DNA from 3 places in the Rhodococcus antarcticus genome. Region 3 is predicted to be linked to each of the others. Evidence: riboswitches for the same ligand, from Rfam matches in the RefSeq annotation. Region 3 holds a riboswitch; each other region holds the start of a gene.
The links. A riboswitch is a leader RNA that binds a small molecule or an ion and turns the genes downstream of it on or off. The one in region 3 is predicted to bind S-adenosylmethionine.
Positions count from the first base shown of each region.

Region 1: it holds a riboswitch for S-adenosylmethionine, as region 3 does, so the genes downstream of both, RHODO2019_RS10550 (ABC transporter ATP-binding protein) here and RHODO2019_RS02740 (bifunctional o-acetylhomoserine/o-acetylserine sulfhydrylase) in region 3, are expected to answer to the same signal.
Region 2: it holds a riboswitch for S-adenosylmethionine, as region 3 does, so the genes downstream of both, RHODO2019_RS18340 (LLM class flavin-dependent oxidoreductase) here and RHODO2019_RS02740 (bifunctional o-acetylhomoserine/o-acetylserine sulfhydrylase) in region 3, are expected to answer to the same signal.

Region 1 covers NZ_CP110615.1:2,198,111-2,205,759, forward strand. Annotated here, with positions in the region: gene RHODO2019_RS10540 (ABC transporter permease) at 1-365, opposite strand, end outside; gene RHODO2019_RS10545 (aliphatic sulfonate ABC transporter substrate-binding protein) at 454-1,494, opposite strand; gene RHODO2019_RS10550 (ABC transporter ATP-binding protein) at 1,560-2,351, opposite strand; SAM riboswitch class IV at 2,665-2,777, opposite strand; partial or broken gene RHODO2019_RS19345 (heme-binding protein) at 2,982-3,328, shown strand; gene RHODO2019_RS10560 (hypothetical protein) at 3,773-4,258, shown strand; gene RHODO2019_RS10565 (phosphoinositide-specific phospholipase C-related protein) at 4,330-6,444, opposite strand; partial or broken gene RHODO2019_RS10575 (SDR family NAD(P)-dependent oxidoreductase) at 6,459-7,255, opposite strand; gene RHODO2019_RS10580 (hypothetical protein) at 7,538-7,649, shown strand, end outside.
Region 2 covers NZ_CP110616.1:76,008-83,656, reverse strand. Annotated here, with positions in the region: gene RHODO2019_RS18350 (substrate-binding domain-containing protein) at 1-813, shown strand, start outside; gene RHODO2019_RS18345 (hypothetical protein) at 1,622-2,482, shown strand; SAM riboswitch class I at 2,722-2,809, shown strand; gene RHODO2019_RS18340 (LLM class flavin-dependent oxidoreductase) at 3,106-4,431, shown strand; gene RHODO2019_RS18335 (hypothetical protein) at 5,793-6,842, shown strand; gene RHODO2019_RS18330 (hypothetical protein) at 7,124-7,618, opposite strand.
Region 3 covers NZ_CP110615.1:537,344-544,992, reverse strand. Annotated here, with positions in the region: gene RHODO2019_RS02755 (MFS transporter) at 1-81, opposite strand, end outside; gene RHODO2019_RS02750 (NADP-dependent isocitrate dehydrogenase) at 226-2,439, shown strand; gene RHODO2019_RS02745 (malate dehydrogenase) at 2,567-3,559, shown strand; SAM riboswitch class IV at 3,633-3,750, shown strand; gene RHODO2019_RS02740 (bifunctional o-acetylhomoserine/o-acetylserine sulfhydrylase) at 3,867-5,189, shown strand; gene metX (homoserine O-acetyltransferase MetX) at 5,219-6,337, shown strand; gene RHODO2019_RS02730 (DUF3017 domain-containing protein) at 6,341-6,631, opposite strand; gene RHODO2019_RS02725 (bifunctional methylenetetrahydrofolate dehydrogenase/methenyltetrahydrofolate cyclohydrolase) at 6,631-7,497, opposite strand; gene RHODO2019_RS02720 (pentapeptide repeat-containing protein) at 7,532-7,649, opposite strand, start outside.

The DNA of each region.
Region 1 (7,649 bases), 1.7 Mb from region 3:
AGCGTGATCTTGGGGGTCTCCCCGATGCCCAGCCAGAGCAGGAGCAGGGGGACCCACGCCAGGGAGGGCACGGCCCGCAGGGCGGCGATGGTGGGTCCGAGAGCGCTGCGGACCGGTCGGGAGAGGCCGACGAGCCCGCCGAGGAGCAAGCCGCTGCCGGCGCCGACGGCGACGCCGAGGAGCACCCGCTGGGTGCTGATGGCGATGTTGTGCCAGAGCTCGCCGCGGTCGAGGAGCTCGCGCAGCGCCCCGAGCACCGCACCGGGGGTGGGCAGCTGGCTGGCGGAGAACAGGCCAGAGGTGGCGAGGAGCTGCCAGCCGAGGAGGAGCAGGACCGGGACGAGGAGCCCGAGAAGTCCGCGCATCAGCACTCCCCGGCCGGGACGGGTGCTGCGTCGGGGCGGTGCGGACACGGCAATCGGTGGGGAGTCGATGTCCTGGGTCAGGGTCATCTCAACGCCCGGTGGAGGGGGTGCCGGCGGCCTTCTGGGCGAAGGTCGGGTCGAACAGGGTGTCGAGCGCCGTGGTGGCGTCGGACGCGCTGCGGACGAGTCCGCCCTGGACGAGCAGCGGGAGGATGTGGGTGAGGACGGTCTTCTGGGTGTCCCCGGGCACCGGGTCGATGTCCAGCGTGGTGCGGGTCTGCAGCTGCTGGCGGGCGACCTGTGGGGCGATCTGCGCGGCGGCGGAGAGGATGTCGACCGTGCGGTCGGGGTTCTGGGCGATCCAGGTTCGTGCGCGCTCGTAGGTGTCGACCACGGTCTGGGCCGTCGCCGGCTGCGCGGCCAGGAAGGACTCGTTGGCGTTGAGCACGCCGAAGGAGTTGAAGGCGAGGTTGCGGTAGATGAGCTTGGAGCCGGCCTGCAGCTCGGTCTGGGCCATGAAGGGGTCGAGTCCGGCCCACGCGTCGACGTCACCGCGCTCGAGGGCGGTCTTGCCGTCGGAGTGCTGCAGGTTGACGATCTCGACGTCGGAGGCGGTGAGCCCGGCGGTGGCGAGGGTCTGCAGCAGGAAGAAGTAGGGGTCGGTGCCCTGGGTCGCGGCGATCTTCTTGCCGCGCAGCTGGGAGACGTCGGTCACGGCGGAGGTCGCGGTGACCACGATCGCGGACCACTCGGGTTGGCTGAACACGTCGACGACCTTCTGGGGGGACCCGTTGGCCCGGGCCAGCAGGGCGGGGGTGCCGGCGGTGGACGCGAGGTCGACGGCCCCGGCGCGGAGGTTCTCGTTGGCCTTGTTGCTGCCGTTCGAGAGCACCCAGGTGACCTTGGTGCCGGGCAGTGCCTGCTCGAGCCACCCCTGGTCCTTGATGACGAGGCTCTCGGGGTTGTAGTAGGCGTAGTCCAGGTGGAGCTCGGCCGTCCCCGAGGGGGCGGTGCCGGTGGCGACGGCTCCGGTGGAGCTCTCCCCGGAGACGCACCCGGCGAGCAGGGCGAGAGCGGCGGCGAGGACGCCGGTGCGAAGCAGCAGCGAGCGGGACGGGGGGCGGTTCACGGGGGTTCTCCTCGGGGAGTGCGGACGGGGGACGAACGGCAGGGCGGCGTGCGGCGTGCGGGGGGTCATCGAACCGGGGTGTGGCGGGGGACGCCGAGCTGGTCGAGCAGGACCACCCGTAGCCGGGCGAGGTCGGGGTCGGCCCGGTCGCGCGGGCGGGCCCCCGGCACGTCGAGGGTGGTGCGCACCGCGACCCCCGCCCCCTCCTCGGCCCCGGGCGCAGCGCCGAGGACGACGATGCGGTCGGCGAGCTGGAGCGCCTCGTCCACGTCGTGGGTGACGAGCAGGACGGTGGTGCCCGAGGTGCGCTGCAGCTCGTCGACCAGGTCCTGCATGCGCAGCCGGGTCAGGGCGTCGAGGGCGGCGAACGGCTCGTCCAGCAGGAGCACACCGGGTCCCCGGACCAGGGCTCGGGCCAGGGCCGTCCGTTGGGCCATGCCGCCGGAGACCTCGCGCGGCCGGTGCCCGGCGGAACCGCTCAGCCCGACGGCGTCGAGCCAGTGCGCGACAGCGGCCCGGCCCTCGGCCCGGCTCGTCCCGTCGGGCAGTCCGAAGGCCACGTTCGCCGCGAGGGTCCGCCACGGGAGCAGCCGCGGCTCCTGGAACACCACGGCCGCCCGCTGCTCGATCCCCCGCACGGGGCGCTGCCCGACGCGGACCTCGCCGGCGGTGGGCGCGTCCAGCCCGGCCACCAGGCGCAGCAGGGTCGACTTGCCGGATCCGGACGCCCCCAGCAGGGCCACCACCTCCCCGGCCCGAACCTCGAGGTCGACGTCGGCGAGGACGACCCGGGCACCAGGACCATGGCCGAAGGTGCGGCCGACACCGGAGAGGACGACACCGTGGGCGGTGCTCACGAGGGGGTTCCCGGGCAGCAGGAGACGAGCGGGGTCACGGGTTCTCCGGTCGGACGGGCCCGCGCACGGGCGCGGACGGGCGGGAGGGAGACGGCACGGGGCCGCGGGGCGCTACCGGCGACGGGCCGGGCGCGGTCAGGGAGAGAGGGTGGGGCGCGTCGAGGTCAGAGCGACGTGGGACCGGGACAGTCCACGTCGGCGACGGCGAGCACGTGCACGGCCAGGAGCACGAGCTCGTGCGGTGGGTGCAGCGCGTCCGGTGACGCAGCCAGCTTCTCGTCCACGTGGTTCTCCTCCGCCGTGGGCCGGACCCGGCCCGTGCTTGCTCCGGACGAATGCCGGAGCCTGGTCGTCACCCGGAGCACCCCGCCACGGAAGGAGGGTTGCCGGCCAGCGAGCCGGGGCTAGACGCTGGCGCTCATGACCGAGGCTGATCTTGGGGAGGTCTTCCGACCCTGTCAAACACAGCCGTCCCGATGTGACCAGGGTCACCGGCGATGGAGGGCGTCGGACAGAGGGCCGCGCTGGGGCCCAGGAACGGCGACGTCGGGTGCGCGAGCTCGACGAGCTTCTCGGCGTTCCCGCCGAGGTTTCCACCCGGGTTCTTCTGAGTGCTGAGGAGGTCACCACATGGCACGACTCATCTCGCTGGAGCAGGCCGAGGCTGTTGTCCGGGCGTGCACGGCGGAGGCGGACCGCATCGGGCAGCCGATGAACATCGCGGTGGTCGACGACGGCGCGAACCTGGTGACGTTCAGCTCGATGGACGGCACGAAGGACCTTGCCCCCTCGTCCAGCCGGGCCAGACCCCGTTCGGCATCGAGTCCACCTCGGGCGGGCGGCTGGTCGTCCTCGGCGGCGGCGTCCTGCTGCGGGACGCCGCCGGTGCGGTGGCCGGTGGGGTCGGGGTCCGCGCCGGCAGTGTCGAGCAGGACCACCAGGTCGCCGACGCCGGACGGGCGGTGTTCGCGCCGTAGCCGGGACCGGCGGGGCCGAACCCCGCTGGCCGCACCACGCGACGGTGGTCACCGCACGGGACACCACCGTTCTGCAGCCCGATCCTCGACCGGGACGCCGCGTCGCGGGGCTGCCAGGCCCGCTGAAGCATCCCGGCAGCGTCGACTGTTGGGTCCGGTCAGCTAGCCTCGGCTCCGTCAGTGGGACCTTCGTGGAGGGTCGAGCAGGCGGCCTGGAGGTCGTAGATGTCAATCACAGGACCGCGCGGTGACTCTGGCTCGACGAGCTCGGCTGGTGGCTCTTCGCGTCGTCAGCGGGCCGAGCCAGGTCTTGCTGATGGGGCTGTTCAGGCGGGGTTGTGGGGGCTCGTCTTCGTGATGCTCCGAGTATTTGCTGTGTCCGGCTACCGCTGGGACACGGCGTTCGTCGTCAGCACGACCCTGACTGTGACGAACGGTCTCACCATGCTCCTGGGATCGCTGCTCGCCGAGCACCTCCTGACGGCGGCGCTCGTCGGGTGCTTGATGCCGCTGCTGGTCGCGGACTACCTGTGGGGGGACGGCAGGCGGCGCACGTCCGTGCTGCTGGTTGCCGCGCTCGCCCTGGCCACGTCCCTCGCGGTCGTGCTGAGCTTCGGCCTGTGGTGGTTGCCCCTGGCCGCGGTGGCGGTGTTCGGGGTGCTGGCCATGGTCCGCCGGACCCCACCGCAGTCGTTCTTGCGCCGACTGCTGGTTGCGCTGTTGGCGCGGGTCTCGGTGGTCGCCGGGGTGGGTGTGCTGCTCATCGCGGCCTTCGGCCAAACCCCCTGGGTCCCCCTGGAGAGGATCCAGACCACCAGCGGCACGGTGGACGGGTACGTGCTCAGCGTGGACCCGGGATACTTGAACGTGCTCACCACGGACCACCGTGTGGAGATCCTGATCAGCGCAGACGTCGTCTCACGGTCCTGAGCCTTTCCTCCCGGGTCCTTGGTCGAGAGGACGGCTGCCCCGCAGCGTGGTCCCGGCGCAGCATGTCGTGCCTACCCGACGCCGTTGAGAGCGTCCACCACCGCGACCACGTCACCCTGGCTGTAGTAGTTCACGGCCACGAAGTTCGGGATCATCCCGCGCTCGCGCCGACACGTCTCCAGCCGCGGGTACAGGCTGCTGTAAGCGTTGACGCGGCCGGCGTCGGTGATGGTGTTCTCGAAGCTGTTCAACCAGTTGTTCACCAGCAGCAGCTGGCTCCGATCGGTGCCACGGTTGCGGGCACAGCCCAGCTGCTCCGGGGTCGCCGCGTCGTAGTTCGTGTCCTGGACCTGGTCGAAGCCCTGCAGCAGCCACGGGTGAGCCGCGCCCCCGCCCTCGTTCTCCATGAGCACCACCAGGCGCCGGTCGGTCTGGATCATCTGGCCCAGCGTGGGCCACGGCTGCCCGACCTGGTGGGTCGCGACCATCGGCAGCAGCCCCGCCTGCCCGAACACCGCGGCCGTGTCGTCGGGGGACACGTAGTCCTCGACGAAGATCGTGACCACCTCGCGGGGGTGCGCCAGCATCCAGTCGTGCACCTGCGCCATCGCCGTCTCCCACCGGGTGGCGCCGATGTCGCAGACCGCGTGGCACAGGTAGGGCTCGACGGGCCCGACGGGGGTCCCGGCGATAGCGCTGCGCAGCCGCAGGGCGCTCTGCACGGTGCCTGCACCGAGCTCGTCGCTCGCCCGGGCCAGGGCCCGGACGTCGGAGGCGTTGGTGACCTGGCCCGGGGTCGTGGTCGCCTGGCCGTACCAGCTGTCGACGAGCAGGACGCGGATGCCGGCGTCCAGCTGGGCGACCAGCCCGTTCGGCTGCTCGGCCAGGAACCATCCCGGCTCGTCCGCGGCGGACATCGCGTTGTGCGTCCCGGCGTAGGCGACCTCGTCGTAGCGGCGGTCGCACAGCTGCGCGAACCCGTTGCACGCGGTGCCCCCGGCCGCCTCGGCGAGGGCCGGCAGTTCGCGGGAGGACGGCACCGCGAGGACGAGCACCAGCGACACCACGACCAGCAGCGGCAGCGCGGTCAGCACCCGCGCGGTCTCGGAGGGTCGACCGCGCGGGTGCCGGGTGCGCTCCGTCCGGCGGCGCTGCTCGAGACGGAGCACCACCCGTGCCCCCTCCCCCAGCCCGAGCAGCAGCACGGCCAGCCCGGCGAGGACGGCGAGGGCCTGGACGGCCAGCGACGGTCGCAGCACGACGACGGTGCCGACGCCCACGAGGACCACCGCGCGCAGCGCCTGGACCCGCTGCGAGGCGGGCCGCAGCGCGAGCCAGTCCCGCCACGCCGATGTCGGGGTCACGGCACCGTCCGCGGCCGCGAGCACCCGCAGGAGCACGCCCGCGGCGAGCAGCACGGCGCCCGGCCCCCACAGCAGGCCCGCGAGCAGGTGCAGCACCGCAGCGCGCAGGGCACCGGGCAGCGAGTCGGTCGCGGTCGTCGAGGCCGCCACGGCTCCGACGCCAGCGAGCACCAGAACCAGCCCGCCTGACGCGGCGACGGCCCGAGCGACCGCCCGCCACGCCCGCGCGCCGAACCCGAGCAGCCACGGCGCCCCGGCCAGGCAGGCCAGCGCCAGGACCGGCAGCAGCCAGGCCAGCAGCGCCACCCGGTGCGCGGCGGCGATGGTCCCGCTCGCGAAGCTCTGGTCCCCGATCCGGGCCAGCGTCACGTCGAGGTCGGACGGCAGGACCGCTGCCGCACCGGGGTCCACCGTGGCGACCACCCCGGCGAGCACCGCGCCGACATCGGCCAGGCGCAGCACGAGAGCGCCGGAGCCGGGTTCGGTGACCGCCGCGTGGGCCTGCCGGACTGCACCCTCCACCACGGGGGTGAACGCCGGGCTGCCGACCACCGAGATGGCCGTCGCCTCGATCAGCGGCCGCACGGCGCTCAGGCTCGGGTCGGCCCGGACGACCGCCTCGGTCATTGCGATCCCGACCTGGCGGGCGACGGCCTCGTCCTGGCGGACCTCGTCGGCGTGGGCAGCGAACCGGGCACCGTCGACCAGCTGCCGGTTCGCGACCCCGGCCACGGTGCCCAGGGCCAGCAGCACCGTACCGAGGACGCAGAGGACGGCGACGACCCGGCGGCGACCCCGCCGGACGACGGGACGAGCGCCCACCCCGGTGCCCATCCTCAGCGCGCGGAGTCCGGGCGGCGGGTTTCCGCGATCGGGCTGTGGCTCATCAGCCCGCCGTCCACCGCGATGACCTGGCCGGTGACGTAGCGGGACTCCGGCGAGGCCAGGAACACCATGACGGCGGCGACGTCCTCGGGGTCGCCGATGAAGGGCACCGCGTTGTGCCGGCGGATGCCCTCAACCATCTCGGCGGGCAGGTTGTCTCGCAGCGACGGGGTCATGACCGCGCCGGGGCGACAGCGTTGCACCGGATGTTCCGGTGCCCGTACTGGGTGGCGACGTACTGGGTCAGCCGGATGACCGCGGCCTTCGCGGTGCCGTACCCGGTCTGGACGAAGTCGCCGGAGAGCCCCCCGACCGAGGCCGTGTTGACGATCGAGCCGCCGCCAGCCTCGATCATGTGCGGGATGGCCAGGCGGCAACCGAGCACGGTGCTGCGCACGTTGAGGGCGATGATGCGATCAAACTCGTGGAGGTCCATGCCGACTACGTCCAGGTCCTTGCGCGGGTTGCTGCCCCCGACGTGGTTGCACATGATGTCCAACCGGCCGAACCTGCTCGCCGCGGTGTCGACCAGCAGCGCCAGCGACGCCTCGTCCATCACGTCCACCGCCATCCCGACGGCGCGCCCGCCGGCGTCGATGATCTCGGATGCAGCCCGGGCAGCGTCACCCTCGCGCAGGTCCCCGATGACCACCGCGGCCCCCTCGGCAGCAAGCCGACCCGCGGCGGCCCGCCCGATCCCGCTCGCACCACCGGTGATCACGGCCACCAGTCCTTCGACCCGCTGCATCCTGTCTCCCCACGTCGTCTCCTGGCCGCTCAGCTGCTGATGATCACCAATGTCAAGTGTCCACCACGAGCTGCCTCCGCCCCGAGCAGGATCGGCAGAAAGCAAGGACACCGTGCTCGGCGGCCGCTCAGGTTCCGTCCTGCCGAGCTGCAACGTGTCGAGCCCCGCCCCGCGCGCGGTTGGGGATCGCTGGTCGGGACGGCTCACACGCGTGGCCCCGGCCGGCGGTGAGGTCAATCCTGGCCCCGGCGACTATTGGGGCGTACATTATTGGACGTAGGGGTGACGTGGTCGGCGGCAGCCGACAAGCACGGTGTGTCCCACGAGGATGCGTTGCACGCGATGGTGAACGCGATCTACGTCGAGACAACGTTCGACGACCCGCGTCCGCCGG
Region 2 (7,649 bases), on a different replicon from region 3:
CACAGCTCGGCCGTGCGCCAAGCTGTCGCGCCTCGCGTACGCGCACGAGTCCCGTACATCTACACCGCCCTCTACGAAGGTGGTGAGGTCACACCGGGACTCTTCATGACCGGCGAGACCCCCCACCGGCAGGTCCTGGCCGCGCTGAGCTGGCTGGCCCGCGAGGCCGACATCAGCCGATGGACCATCATCGGGGACGACTACGTCTGGCCACGGCGAACGGCAGCCGAAGCCACTGCTGCGGCAGCAGAATGTGGCGTCACCTTCGCCGATAACATCTTCGTCACCCCCGACATCAACACCCATTCAGCAGCTCTGCTGGAGTTGGAGCAGCGCGACTCTGACGGCGTGTTGATGCTGATGCTGGGTGAACACGGTGTTCAGTTCAACCGCCAGTTCGTCAGCGCCGGCCTCGATGAATCTCTCGCTCGACTGAGCCCGCTGATGGACGAGAACATGCTGCTCGCCGGCGGAACCAGCACCACCCGCAACCTGTACTCCACTGCCGGCTACTTCGAGACCTTAGCCACGGCGGAAAGCCTGGACCTCAGCGCCCGCTACGCACGGAAGTACGGTTCTGATGCGCCGGTCCTCAACAGCGTGGGTGAGTCCTGCTACGAAGGAATGCTGCTGCTGGCCGAGCTCATCGGCGGGGCACGATCTCTCGACGTTGCCAGCCTGTGCGCCAGCGCGCCCGGGACGATCTACTCCAGTCCCCGGGGCGAGGTCGCCGTCACCGGGCAGGACCTCGAACAACAGGTGTACCTCGCCCAAGCGGCAGGCTTGAATTTCGATATTCTCACAGCCCTCTAAGTTTAATTGGCTGAACCTGTTCACCTGTGCAGCGATAGATGTAAGGCGCTCATCGCAGGGACGGGGTAGTCGGGCTCGGGGCGTAGCGGACCATGGTCACCCGCAGCGCATAGCGTCCGTCCACTTCACAAGGCCCGCGGTGTGCAAGTCAGCCGCAGCGATGCCATCCACGCGTTCCTGACCAGGCTGCGCGCCGCCGGCCACCATGCCCTGCACCTGGACTGGCGCACCGACGACCTCGGGAACCCTGGGACGGACTGCTCGCCGACGCAGTCCTGCTGCACCTGGACCGGGCCCAGCTCGAGGACCTCTTGCACCGCGACCGACGCGCGGTGACCACCGACGGGGTCCTGGGTTTCACCCTGAAGAGGGCGACGGGTCGGGGTGGACCACCGACCAGCTCGACCAGCCCCACCCCTTCACCTGCTGGCACGAACCCGCCCTGCGCGAGGTCCTCGCCCGCATCGGGTGGGCGGTGCGACACCGGCACCACATCGACGGCCGATACGAACCCTGGCTCTACGTCTGCGCACTCGCCTACCAGCAGACTCGATGAACCCAACGCAGGACGCGACCAGTGGACTGCGGATGGCTCGGCCGGTAGAAGACTGCCGCGGCGACGGTCGAACCCGTCGGCCGATGCTGTGTGGCCGTCCCGCAAGGGATCCCCTGCGGGACGTCGCGGGCGGAACGGCCGAAAGCCGTGGGCGTCGTCGAAGCTGGTTCGACTGTCGGGACAGTGCCGTCTCACGTGGTGGAGGACACAGAGGCGCCCGTTCCCGTCGTTCGGCGGACCTACAGTGGGACCGTGCCGACCTTCACCGCGTCCGTTGACGGCGGCGACGACGACGACGACGCTGGCCTGACCGAAGAGCAGCGGGCTGCGCTCGTCCGCGCGTTCTCGACGCCGGCGTTCACGCGCTCAATGGAGCAGCTCCGGCAGCAGATCAGCAGCCCTCTCGAGGGGGCGCTCCAGCAGCTCAATCAGCAGGTGACGGCGGGAGTCACCGCTCAGCTGGAGCCGGTGCTGAGGGCGTCTAGGTTGCGGAATGAGGCCCTGATGAAGGCGATCCAGCCGCAACTTTCGGCTCAGGTAGCAGCGCCGTTGCGGATGCGGGCGGTCCTGGAACCGATGTTCGCGCAGATCGCGGAGCGGCAGAGGGAGTGGGCAAAGGCGCTCGCGGTGCCTCTGATGGCGAACGCCCACATTCAGTCGCAGCTCGCCGGCCTTGCGGTGAACTCGGAGTTCACCCGTTCGTTGGATCGAGTCAGTGCGCTGTCGCGGCTGCGTTTGGAGCTTCCGGACGCTGCCGGGTTCGATCGGTTGTCGGAACTGATCGACGAGGGCGAGTTCGATGCGGAGACGCTGTCGGCTGCAGAGGACGGCGTTGCTGCGGACGCTGAGCTGTCCGCAGCGATCGACGAGGCGGCCGAGGTGTTGTCCGAGGCTCGCCCCTGGATCTCACGCGTGCGGGCCCGTCAGATGGTGGTCGTGTGGGTGTGGCTGATGTGGACTGCGGCGTTGACGGTCGTGGCGGTGGCCGCGCCTTCAACGATCGCGACGTACGTGAGTCTCGCGGGGCTGCCGGCGGGTAAGGAGGCCGCGAAGAGGGCTGGCGAACAGTTCGACCGGCGCTTCCCGCCGGAGGACGAGCCGGTCGGCGGCTGAGCCCCGCCCGGTCAGTGTCGGCGCTTTGGGGTCAGCAGGGTGAGCCGAGTCATCATGCCAAGTGGCGGCGTCCTCGCAAGCGGATCCCCGTGCGAAACGGCGTGGATGTTCGGGGTGAGGGTCTGGAGAGGGTGACCACCGGTGGGCTGGGGCGGCGTCGAGCTCGTCAGGGTCACCCGCGCTCGCCTTCCCGGACACTGCTCGACCGGGAGGGAGCAGCCTGTGGTCTACTTCTGCCTCGACCATCCAGAGCGGCTGAGAGACCTGGCTCGACGACGCCGCAGCAACCATCGTTCGCGAAGGTGCTACCGCCAGGACCGATGGAGGAACACTGCTGTGAGCGCGTCGACCCGTGTCCTCGACACTCCCTCGCACGCCCCGCCGACTAGCGGTGCGCTGCGCCGCGTGGGCGCCGCGGGATCCGTCGGCACCACGATCGAGTGGTACGACTTCTATGGCTCTGCCGCTGCCCTGGTCTTCAGGCCCGCTCCGGAGACCCTGCACCGTGACCTGACTGCGCCGACCCGGGCACTCCCCGAGCGGGTCGTCGAGCCGGTCACTACGTGGGCGCGGGGGTACTGACCGTGGGCGCGAGCGACCGTATCCGGTTGTGTGCCTTCGCCATGGGGTGTGCCGGTCACCAGAGTGCGGGGTTGTGGACCCACCCGGGTGACCGCTCGACCTCCTACACCGATCTGTCGTACTGGACGGACCTGGCGCGGCTGCTGGAGCGCGGCGGGTTTGATGCCCTGTTCCTGGCCGACGTCCTGGGTGTCTACGACGTGCACGGTGGGTCGCGCGACACCGCGGTCCGTGCGGGGGCTCAGGTGCCGCTGATCGATCCGATGCTGACCATCCCGGCGATGGCCGCGGTCACCGAGCGTCTTGGGTTCGCGGTGACGTCGTCGGTGACCTATGAGCACCCCTGGGCCACGGCGCGCCGCTTCACCACCCTGGACCACCTCACCAACGGCCGGGTGGGGTGGAACGTGGTCACCTCCTACCTGGCCAGCGCCGCGCGCGGGTATGGCATGGGGGAGCAGGTGCCCCACGACCGGCGCTACGACCTCGCCGAGGAGTACGTCGAGGTGTGCGCCGCGCTGTGGGAGGGCAGCTGGGAGGACGGTGCGGTGGTCCACGACAGTGCCTCAGCCACCTTCACCGACCCGTCCAAGGTCCACGACGTCGACCACGACGGGGAGTTCTTCTCCGTCCATGGCCCTTTCCTGTGCGAGCCGTCACCCCAGCGCACCCCGGTGGTCTTCCAGGCGGGGGCCTCGGCCCGGGGGCTGGAGCTGGGCGGGCGAATCGCCGAGGTGGTGTTCGTCTCCGGGCCGACAACGGCGGCGGTGCGCACCATGGTCGACGGGGTGCGCGCAGCCGCGCAGGCCGCCGGGCGGGACCGGGGCGACATCAAGGTGTTGACGATGCTCACCCCCGTCCTCGCCGACACTGACGACGCCGCCTGGGCCAAGCACGCCGACTACGTCGCCCACTCCAGCCGGGAAGGTGCCATGGCCCTGTTCGGGGGGTGGACGGGGGTGGACCTGTCCGGGCTGGACCCCGACGCCCCCCTGGAGCACGTCGAGAACGATGCCACCCGCACCGCGCTGGCCGCCTTCACCACCGCCGACCCCCACGCCGCGTGGACGGTCGGCTCGGTGGCGGAGTTCGTGGCCGTCGGCGGGCGCGGACCGGTGCTGGTGGGCTCCCCGACCACCGTGGCCGACGAGCTCGAGCGGTGGTGCGAGGAAGCCGACGTCGACGGGTTCAACCTGGCCTACGCCACGTCGCCAGGCACCTTCACCGACGTCGTCGACCTCCTGGTCCCCGAGCTACGAGCCCGCGGCCGGATCCTGGAGCCCGAGGGGGCCACGCTGCGCGAACGCCTCGTCGGCGGAACAGCGCGGCTGTCCAACTCCTCATGGGTAGGCAAACACCGAAAGTAAATGCCCCCTCACCGGCCCGCCCGACGGCACCCCTGCAGCACCGGCACTGACCTGCTGGGCGCGCGCCGTCCCAGGGCCCTAGCAACGGGAGCGGTATCGATTGCCCCGCTGCACAACGCGTTTCGAAGTGCCGATAAGAGAGATTATGACAAGTCAGGAGCCTTGACTGGCTCTTCCGGTGCTACCTGCCCTCCCCGGTGTCCCGGTCCTTATGGGGGCCCACCGGCGGAGTCGTCGAACCTCTGGCCCGGACGCCCCTTGGTTTCGTGCCAGGCTCCCGCTGCCGGGCCGCCTCCACGGTGTGGCGCTGCCCGCGTATCAGCTGGCTCCCCGAGCGCCCCGGCAGGCTCTACTGCCCCACCCCGGGCACCCTCCATTGCACCGGCGCCGACCTGGACGGGTCCGTACAGCTGCTCGAGCACCGCGGTGCCCCGGTTCCCGGCGATGACCACCCGGGCGGCCGTGAGGTCCTGCACCTGGCGGCCGCGATGCTGCCTGCGCAGCCGGTCACAGTCGCGTGTTGACAGCCCGTGACTGCCATGTTGCACTGAGATCTACCTCACATCAAACTCACACCGTTGGCGAACCCCCTCGGCCGAGTGGGCCTCACCAGCTGGTCGCGTGCTCCGCCTCCACGGACCGTGCGGCGATCGTGGAACGCGGCAACTTCGACGCGCGGCTATCCCGGCCGGCAGGCCGATCACAAGTTGGTCGTCAAGGCCCAGCGAGGACGGTGATGCGGTGGCCAGAAGTAATGATGTCGCCGCCCAGCCTGCGAGTACCCCTGGTAGGACGACGACGGGAACGCAGCCCCTTGATCAGTTGCCGGCGGCAGCGCTGATCCAGCTGGGCTGGACGGCGCAGCGCCTGGACCGGGCGCGCCCGCGGAGAGTGATGGCGTCGACGGGCCTGCCCGATCGCCTGTCCGGACTCTCCGGACACGGCGAGTTCGACTGTGCCCGGGTTGACCTCACCCTGGCCTCGACGTGCGTCGCCGCGATCGCGGCGACGCTGTCGTGGCCCACCGACCGGGTTCCGGAGCTCACCGCGGTGACGACGGCTGCGCATGCTCACGGCGCCGCGCTCGCGGACCGCCTCTGTGGTCGCCGGCGCCACGGAGGCCCCCATCGTGGCGGTCTGGGCGATCTACGCCTCCGACGTGACCGGTGGTGGGAAGGTCGCCGGACAGCTCAGCGCAGTGGCGGGCTACCTCGTGTCGTACGCCCGGACGGTCGGCACCCGGAACAGGGCGCCGCCTACAAGGCCGGTATGCCGCTATGAGGCTCGCCGATCGACTTCGTCTACGCCGAGGCCGTGTCCGGCCCCCCGTCGGACCCCGCGACGAAACGGGGTGGGTGGCAGTGACAGTGACCGCAGCAGCGGCCAGTCAGGCGACGGTGGCAGTGGCAGTGACCGCAGCAGCGCCCACTCACGCGACGGTGGCCGCGTCAGCGGGCAGGCAGCACCGCTCCGATGAAGAGGGTGTCAGGGCGAAGCAACTCGGGAAGAAGCGGCAGACCATGGGACTAACAAACGGTTTGACAAGATGGGGCGTCGCCACGCCCGCTCTAGTCGCCATCGGCGTTCTCGGATGGAGTGCTTATAGCGCCGCAACTCCGGCCGCCGTGGAGGGAACGTCCTCAGGAAAGGGCTTAACCACTGCAGCAAGTCAGACCACCGGACTCACCATGGATGACCATCACGCGCTCGGGCTGGCGATCTGGGGCGTGGCCGCGTTCATGGTCGCGATTCTTCTGTTGTTAGAATTCTCTGCGTCGCCACGCCAGTCGAGTAACAAGTTTGGCTTCCTCGACAGCATCGTTGGTGTTGACGGCCGAATATCGACGAGCAAGACCGTCGTGTTCATATGGACCCTCGAACTCGCAGCCGCGCTCATCCTTCTTTCTGGCATCGTCGTATGGGACCGCAACCCTGCCGTCACCGCCGATCACGTCTTCGGCACAGGCGATTGGAACGCCTATTCGTTATTGCTCGGCGGCCCGTTCGCGGCCGCCGTCATAGCCAAGGGCATCACCGCCTCAACGACCACAACGACCACAACGACCACAACGAATCCGATCCCCAAATCGAACACCCAAGACGTTACGCCGTTAGTGAGCTTGTCTGGGATGACTGATAAAGGTGCAGCGCTGAAGGACATAACCAGTAACGATGACGGGTCGACGAGCCTAGCCGACAGCCAGTACGTCATCTTTTCCCTCGTCGCGATGGTGTACTTCTTTGGCGCGTTCGTCGGCAATATTGTCGACTACACCAGGACGACCGACGTCACGAAGATTCACCTCGGGTTGCCCACGATCCCGTCCGCCCTCCTCGGCCTGACCAGTTTGGCGGCGCTCACCTACGTTGGTAACAAGGCCGCAGCCACACAAGGCCTAAACCCCTCCTAGCTCATCACGACCTGGGTCGGCGCGAATCAACCTGTAACAGCCACCATGGCGAACTTGCCCGCGACCGTGACCCCGGGGAACGTGGTTGTCATCTGCACCACCGACTACTCCACGCCGGCTCTCCAGCTGAACGTCACCGGATTTCGGCGCAGCACATTTCCCTCGCCCCCGCCATCGCATCAGTCCTACCGCGCGGTTCGGCGTAGTTGAACTAGCGAACGAGTGGACGGGGGTGGCAGCGCCGTCTTGTCCCTTGAAGACCGTCCGCGCAACTGCGCGTCCTACGGCGCCGTCGGTGCGGTGCCGAGGACCTGGCGGTAGGCACCCACCCAGTCGGTGGCGATGGTGTTCTGGGCGTCGGCCAGGGTCATGCGGTGGGCGCAGACCAGGTCGTGCAGGGCGGTCTCGAGCGTGTCCTTGGGGTTGGGGGCGGCACCCGGTTCGGGCCACAGGTTGCGGGGGCTGTTCGGGGACCCACCGAGCTCCAGGGGCACCAGGTGGTCCAGCTCGTAGCTCGAGCTGGGACCACGGTCGTTGTAGGCGCGCAGCGTGGACTTCTTCTCCGTGCTGGTGACCGAGGCGGGGGGCCGCACCGTGGAGGTGTACCCACCCCGCCGGCAGATCGTCGTACCGATCGTGGCCTGGGTGACGTGCGGGTCAACCGCACCCGGGGTGCACGCGGGGTCGGGCAGGGTCCCGTTCTGTACGGCCCGGGCGTGACAGGTGCCCGGGGCCGGGAACGGCTGGGCGGTGCCGTGGTCAGGGTCCTCCGCCACCACACCACCACTAGCGCCGGCAGCGGAGGTC
Region 3 (7,649 bases):
CAGGGCCAGGATCGGCCGCCGCGCGTCACGCAGGGTGCGGGCAACGGTGGCGGCGGCCGGGGCGGCGTGGAGCTGGGTCATGACGGCGCAGATCGTGTCATGGATCGATCAAGACGGGCGCGCGACAGTGAGGGCTCGACGACCCCGGGGCGCCGCAGCGCGGGCACGGGCTAGCGTGGTCGCCGAGCACCACGGACCCCGAGGCAGAGGCAGGCGCAGGCAGCGATGAAGGTCATCTACACGTACACCGACGAGGCACCCGCGCTCGCGACGCACTCGCTGCTGCCGGTGATCGAGGCGTTCGCCGGCAAGGCCGGGGTGGACGTCGAGACGCGTGACATCTCGCTGGCCGCCCGCATCCTGGCCAAGTTCCCGGACCTGCTCACCGACACCCAGCGGGTGCCGGACGCCCTCGCCGAGCTCGGCGCGCTCGCCACGACGCCCGAGGCCAACATCATCAAGCTGCCGAACGTGAGCGCCTCGCTGCCGCAGCTCAAGGCCGCGGTCACCGAGCTGCAGGCCGCCGGGTACGCCGTCCCGGACTACCCGGAGGACCCGCGGACCGAGGCCGAGATCTCGGCCCGCGCGGCCTACGACTCCGTCAAGGGCAGCGCCGTCAACCCGGTGCTGCGCGAGGGCAACTCCGACCGACGCGCACCCGCCTCGGTCAAGGGCTTCGCCCGCAAGCACCCGCACTCCATGGGCGCGTGGTCGCCGGAGTCCAAGTCCCACGTCACGACGATGCTGGACGGGGACTTCCGGCACTCGGAGGTCTCGGTGACGCTGGCCGCCGCGGACACCCTGCGCATCGAGCACGTCTCTGCCGACGGCACCGTGACCGTGCTCAAGGAGTCGCTGCCCGTGCTGGCCGGCGAGATCGTCGACGCCTCCGTCATGCGCCGCGCCGCCCTGGACGCCTTCCTGGCCCAGCAGATCGCCGACGCGAAGGCCGAGGGGGTGCTGTTCTCCGTGCACCTCAAGGCCACGATGATGAAGGTGTCCGACCCGATCATCTTCGGCCGGGTCGTCGAGGCGTTCTTCCCCGCCGTCTTCGCCGAGCACGGCGCCGCGCTGACCTCGGTGGGAGCAGACCCCGACGACGGCCTCGCGAGCGTGCTCGCAGCCCTGGGCAGACTCCCGAGCGCCGAGCGGGAGGCCGTCGAGGCCGCCATCGCCGCCGGCTACGAGAGCGGTCCGTCGCTCGCGATGGTCGACTCGGACAAGGGCATCACCAACCTGCACGTGCCCAGCGACGTCATCATCGACGCCTCCATGCCGGCCGCGATCCGCAGCTCGGGACAGATGTGGAACACCGCCGGCGAGCTGCAGGACACCAAGTACGTCATCCCCGACTCGTCCTACGCCCCGCTCTACGCCGAGACGGTGGACTTCTGCCGCGAGCACGGCGCCTTCGATCCCACGACGATGGGCACCACCCCCAACGTCGGCCTGATGGCGCAGAAGGCCGAGGAGTACGGCAGCCACGACAAGACCTTCGAGATCGGTGCGGCCGGCACCGTCCGCGTCGTCGACGCGGCCGGGACGGTACTGCTGAGCCACGACGTGGCAGCCGGCGACGTCTGGCGCGCCTGCCAGACCAAGGACGCCCCCGTCCGCAACTGGGTGGAGCTGGCCGTGGACCGCGCCCGCGCCACCGGTTCGCCGGCCGTGTTCTGGCTCGACGAGACCCGCGCCCACGACGCGCAGGTGCTGGTCAAGGTGCGGGCGCACCTGGCCGAGCTCGACACCGACGGCCTGACGATCGAGGTCATGGACGTCGCCGACGCCACCCGGTACACCCTGGACCGAGCCCGTCGCGGCGAGGACACCATCTCCGTCACCGGCAACGTCCTGCGCGACTACCTCACCGACCTGTTCCCGATCATGGAGCTGGGCACCAGCGCGAAGATGCTCTCCATCGTCCCGCTGATGAACGGCGGCGGGCTGTTCGAGACCGGCGCCGGCGGCTCCGCGCCCAAGCACGTCCAGCAGCTCGTCAAGGAGGACCACCTGCGCTGGGACTCCCTGGGCGAGTTCCTGGCCCTGGCCGTCTCGCTGGAGTTCCTGGCCGAGAAGACGGACAACCCGCGCGCCGGGCTGCTCGGGGCTGCGCTCGACGAGGCCACCGGCCGCCTGCTCGAGGAGGGGCGCTCCCCGGCACGCCGCGTCGGCGAGATCGACAACCGGGGCAGCCACTACTACCTGGCTCTCTACTGGGCCCAGGCCCTGGCCGCCCAGACCACCGACCCCGAGCTCGCAGCGCTGTTCGCGGGGCTCGCGGGCGACCTCGCCGCCGCGGAGGAGACGATCGTCGGCGAGCTGGCCGCGGTGCAGGGCAACCCCGTGGACCTCGGTGGCTACTACCACGTGGACAGGACGAGGACGGACGCCGTCATGCGGCCCAGCGCGACGCTCAACGGGCTCATCGACGCCTTCTGAGCCACCCGCCCCGCGACCCCCGACCGCACCGGTCGGGGGTCGCGTCGCGCCCGTCGTCCCCTGTGAGATCCCGCACAGCGGTAGCGTCGGTGAGGTCCGGTCCGCCGAACCCCGAGGAGTCCCCGCGATGAGCCCGTCACCCGTCACCGTCGCCGTCACCGGAGCCGCCGGGCAGATCGGGTACAGCCTGCTGTTCCGCATCGCCAGCGGCGCCATGCTCGGTCCCGACACCCCGGTGGCGCTGAGCCTGCTGGAGATCACCCCCGCGCTGGGGGCCGCCGAGGGCGTGGCGATGGAGCTCGACGACTGCGCGTTCCCGCTGCTGCACAGCATCTCCATCAGCGACGACGCGACCACGGCCTTCGCCGGTGCGAGCGTCGCCCTGCTCGTCGGGTCCCGCCCCCGCACCAAGGGCATGGAGCGCGGCGACCTCCTGGCCGCGAACGGGGCCATCTTCACCACCCAGGGCCGGGCGCTGGCCGAGTCCGCCGCCGACGACCTCAAGGTGCTCGTGGTGGGCAACCCGGCCAACACCAACGCACTCATCGCGATGAGCAACGCCGCCGGCGTCCCCCGCGAGCGGTTCACGGCGATGACCCGCCTGGACCACAACCGGGCCCTGGCCCAGCTCGCGTCGCGCACGCAGCGCCCGGTGACCGACATCCGGCACATGACCATCTGGGGTAACCACTCCGCGACCCAGTACCCCGACCTGTTCCGCGCCGAGGTCGGCGGGACGGTGGCGACCGAGCTGGTCGACGACCAGGCGTGGCTGGAGGGCGAGTTCATCCCCACCGTGCAGAAGCGCGGGGCGGCCATCATCGAGGCCCGCGGGTCGTCGTCGGCGGCCTCGGCGGCCTCGGCGGCCATCGACCACGTGCACGACTGGGTGCACGGCACCCCTGACGGGGACTGGGTGTCCATGGCCGTGCCCTCCGACGGCTCCTACGGCGTGCCCGAGGGGCTGATCAGCTCGTTCCCCGTCACCTGCGCCGACGGCTCCTACTCGATCGTCGGAGGACTGGAGCTCGACGAGTTCTCCCGGGCGAGGATCGACGCGTCGGTGGCCGAGCTGGTCGAGGAGCGCGACGCCGTGGCCGGGCTGGGCCTGCTGGGCTGAGGTCGAGGCGGGTGTCCACGGGTCGGACACCTCGGGTGCACACCGCGTGGGGCGCGCGCTACCATCGCGCCCAGGTCATGAGTGCCAGCGTCAAGCCCCGGCTCGCTGGCCGGCAACCCTCGTTCCGCGGTGGGGTGCCCCGGGTGATTGACCAGGCCGTCCGGAGAGGTTCCGGACGGCAAGCGCGGGCCCGTGCGAGTGCGGGCCCCTCGTCGAGGAGCCCCCACCATGCGATGTCGACACTGCTGACCGGCCCAGCCCACCCAGCAGAGGGCACACGTGTGCCCGCACCCCACGGAGACCACCGATGACCGAGACCGACCCGACCACCGTCCCGACCGACCCGTCCGCCGGCTGGAGCTTCGAGACGAAGCAGGTCCACGCGGGCCAGACGGCCGACCCGTCGACGAACGCCCGCGCGCTGCCGATCTACCAGACCACGAGCTACGTCTTCGACAACACCGACCACGCCGCCGCGCTGTTCGGCCTGGCCGAGCCCGGCAACATCTACACCCGCATCATGAACCCCACCCAGGACGTGGTGGAGCAGCGGATCGCGTCGCTGGAGGGCGGGGTCGCCGCCCTGCTGACCGCCTCCGGACAGGCCGCGGAGAGCCTGGCCATCCTGACGATCGCCGAGGCCGGAGACCACCTCGTCTCCAGCCCCAGCCTGTACGGCGGCACGTACAACCTGTTCCACCACACCCTGCCCAAGCTCGGCATCTCCGTGACGTTCGTCGACGACCCGGACGACCTCGAGCAGTGGCGGGCGGCGGTGCAGCCCAACACGAAGCTGTTCTACGGCGAGACCATCGGCAACCCGCGCGGGGACGTGCTCGACCTCGTCGGCGTCTCCGGGGTCGCGCACTCGGTGGGTGTGCCGCTGGTCGTGGACAACACCATCGCCACGCCGTACCTCATCCAGCCGCTGGCCCACGGCGCGGACATCGTCGTGCACTCGGCCACCAAGTACCTCGGCGGTCACGGCACCTCGGTCGCCGGGGTCATCGTCGACGGTGGCACGTTCGACTGGCGCTCGGGCCGCTTCCCGGGCTTCACCACCCCGGACCCGAGCTACCACGGCGCGGTGTTCGCCGACCTCGGCGCTCCGGCGTTCGTGCTCAAGGCCCGCGTGCAGGGGCTGCGCGACCTCGGTGCGGCGGTGTCCCCGTTCAACGCCTGGCTGATCAGCCAGGGCATCGAGACCCTGAGCCTGCGCCTGGACCGGCACGTCGCCAACACCCAGGCCGTCGCGGAGTTCCTCGACGCGCGCGAGGACGTCGAGTCGGTCACCTACGCCGGGCTCAGCTCCTCACCGTGGCACGCCCGCGCCAAGGAGCTGGCACCCAAGGGACCCGGCGCGGTGCTCGCGTTCGAGATCGTCGGCGGGCTCGAGGCCGGCAAGCGCTTCGTCGACGCCCTGGTGCTGCACAGCCATGTCGCGAACATCGGCGACGTGCGCTCGCTGGTCATCCACCCGGCGTCCACCACGCACTCCCAGCTCACCCCGCAGGAGCAGGCCAGCACCGGCGTCACGCCCGGTCTGGTCCGCCTGGCCGTGGGCATCGAGGGCCTCGAGGACATCCTCGCCGACCTGCAGGTCGGGTTCGCCGCCGCGGCCGGGGCGTGACCGGGGTCTGCACGGGCACCTCGGACAGCATGACCCCCACCACCCGGCCAGCACCCCGTCCGAGCCTGCGCTCGGACGGGGTGCTGCAGCACGTCACGCTGGGAAGGCAGCAGCTCGACGGGGGTGCCGTGCTGGACGACGTGACGGTGGCCGTCCAGAGCTGGGGCCGGCTGAGCTCCGCACGGGACAACGCCGTGCTCGTGCTGCACGCGCTCACGGGGGACTCCCACGTGGTGGGCCCCGCGGGGCCCGAGCACCCCTCCCCCGGCTGGTGGGAGGGCATGGTCGGACCGGGTGCTGCGCTGGACACCGACCGCTGGTGCGTCATCGCCCCCAACGTGCTCGGCGGCTGCCGCGGCACCACGGGGCCGTCCTCGTCCCACCGCGACGGGCGTCCGTGGGGTGCCCGGTTCCCCGCCGTGACCATCCGCGACCAGGTGCGCACCGAGCTCGCCCTCGCCGACGCCCTCGGGATCGACGCCTGGGCCTCGGTGGTCGGCGGCTCCATGGGCGGCATGCGCGCGCTGGAGTGGGCCGTGGGCCACCCCGGCCGCGTCCGCTCCGCCCTGGTGCTGGCCGCCGGCGCCCGGGCCACGGCCGACCAGATCGGTACCCAGTCGGCCCAGGTGCGCGCCATCACGGCGGACCCCGACTGGCAGGGCGGCAGCTACCACGGCACCGGCCGCAGCCCCCGCACCGGGCTCGGCCTGGCTCGGCTGCTCGCGCACCTCACCTACCGCGCCGAGGTCGAGCTCGACGAGCGCTACGCCAACCACGACCAGCCCGACGACCCCGCCGGTCGGTTCGCCGTGCAGAGCTACCTCGACCACCAGGCCGAGAAGCTCGTGGCCCGCTTCGACGCCGCCAGCTACGTCGCGCTGACCGAGGCGATGAACCACCACGACGTGGGCGCCGGGCGCGGCGGGGTCAGGGCCGCGCTGAGCTCCTGCCCCGTTCCGGTGGTGGTCGGCGGGATCGACAGCGACCGGCTCTACCCCCTGCGGCTGCAGGCCGAGATCGCCGAGGCCATGCCGGGCTGCTCGGGGCTGCGCGTCATCCGCTCACGGCACGGCCACGACGGCTTCCTCACCGAGGCCTCGGCCGTCGGCGAGCTGCTCACCGCCACCCTCGCGCTCGCCCGGAGCTGAGCCTCAGCTGCCGAGCGAGTCGATCGAGCTCGCGAGCACGATGATCGCCAGGCCCAACGAGCCGAAGGTCAGCACGTCCGACGGCCGGTTGCGCACGGCCAGCAGCCCCGCCCGCTCCTCCGGCAGCGCCGCCCGCAGCACGGCCCCGACCAGCAGCGCCAGCCCCAGGAGCACGGCCCCGCGGCGCCAGCGGTCGGCCAGCACCAGCACCACGGCCGCGACCACGATCACGAGCACCACCAGGAACGGCAGGTGCACGGTGCGGATGCGGTACGCCAGCGACGGCCGGGCCATCACTGCGGGCCGGGACGGCCGAACACGCCCTCAGCCAGCCCCACGACGTTGGCCAGCAGCATCGCCCGGGTCATCAGACCGACCCCGCCCGGGTTCGGGGAGAGGAACCCCGCGACCTGCGCCACGTCCGGGTGCACGTCGCCCACCAGTCCGTCGTCGGTGCGGCTGACCCCGACGTCGAGCACGGCCGCACCCGGGGCGACCATGTCGGCGGTGACCAGGTGCGGCACCCCTGCGCCGGCAACGATGACGTCGGCCCGCCGGAGCTCGGCGGCCAGGTCCCGGGTGCCGGTGTGGCAGAGGACCACGGTGGCGTTCTCGCTGCGCCGGGTGAGCAGCAGGCCCAGCGGGCGGCCGACCGTGGTGCCGCGGCCGACCACCGCCACGCGGGCGCCGTCCAGCGAGACGTCGTACCGGCGCAGGAGCGCGACGATGCCGCGCGGGGTGCACGGCAGCGGGGCGGGCTCGCCGAGCACGAGGCGACCGAGGTTCACCGGGTGCAGGCCGTCGGCGTCCTTGGCCGGGTCGATCCGTTCCAGGGCCGCCACCTCGTCGAGGTGGCGGGGCAGCGGGAGCTGGACGATGTAGCCGGTGCACGCCGGGTCCGCGTTGAGCTCGTCGAGGGTCTCGCCCAGCTGGGCTGCGGTCACGTCGGCGGGCAGGTCGCGGCGCAGCGAGGCGATGCCGACCTTGGCGCAGTCGTTGTGCTTGCCCCGCACGTAGGCCTGCGACCCCGGGTCCTCGCCGACGAGCACGGTGCCCAGGCCCGGGGTGCGGCCGGCGGCGGCGAGTGCCGCCACGCGGGTGCGCAGGTCGTCGAAGATCTCGTCGCGGGTGGTCTTGCCGTCCAGGCGGGTCGCGGTCACCCGTCCAGTCTCCCAGAGGTGGACCGGCGTGCGGTCACTCCACGACCAGCCCGTGGGCCGCCGCGAAACCCAGGGCCTGCACGCCCAGCACCTGGGCACCCGCGAGCGACGCCGAGGTCCACAGCCCGCTGTCCACCACGGCCCCCCGCAGG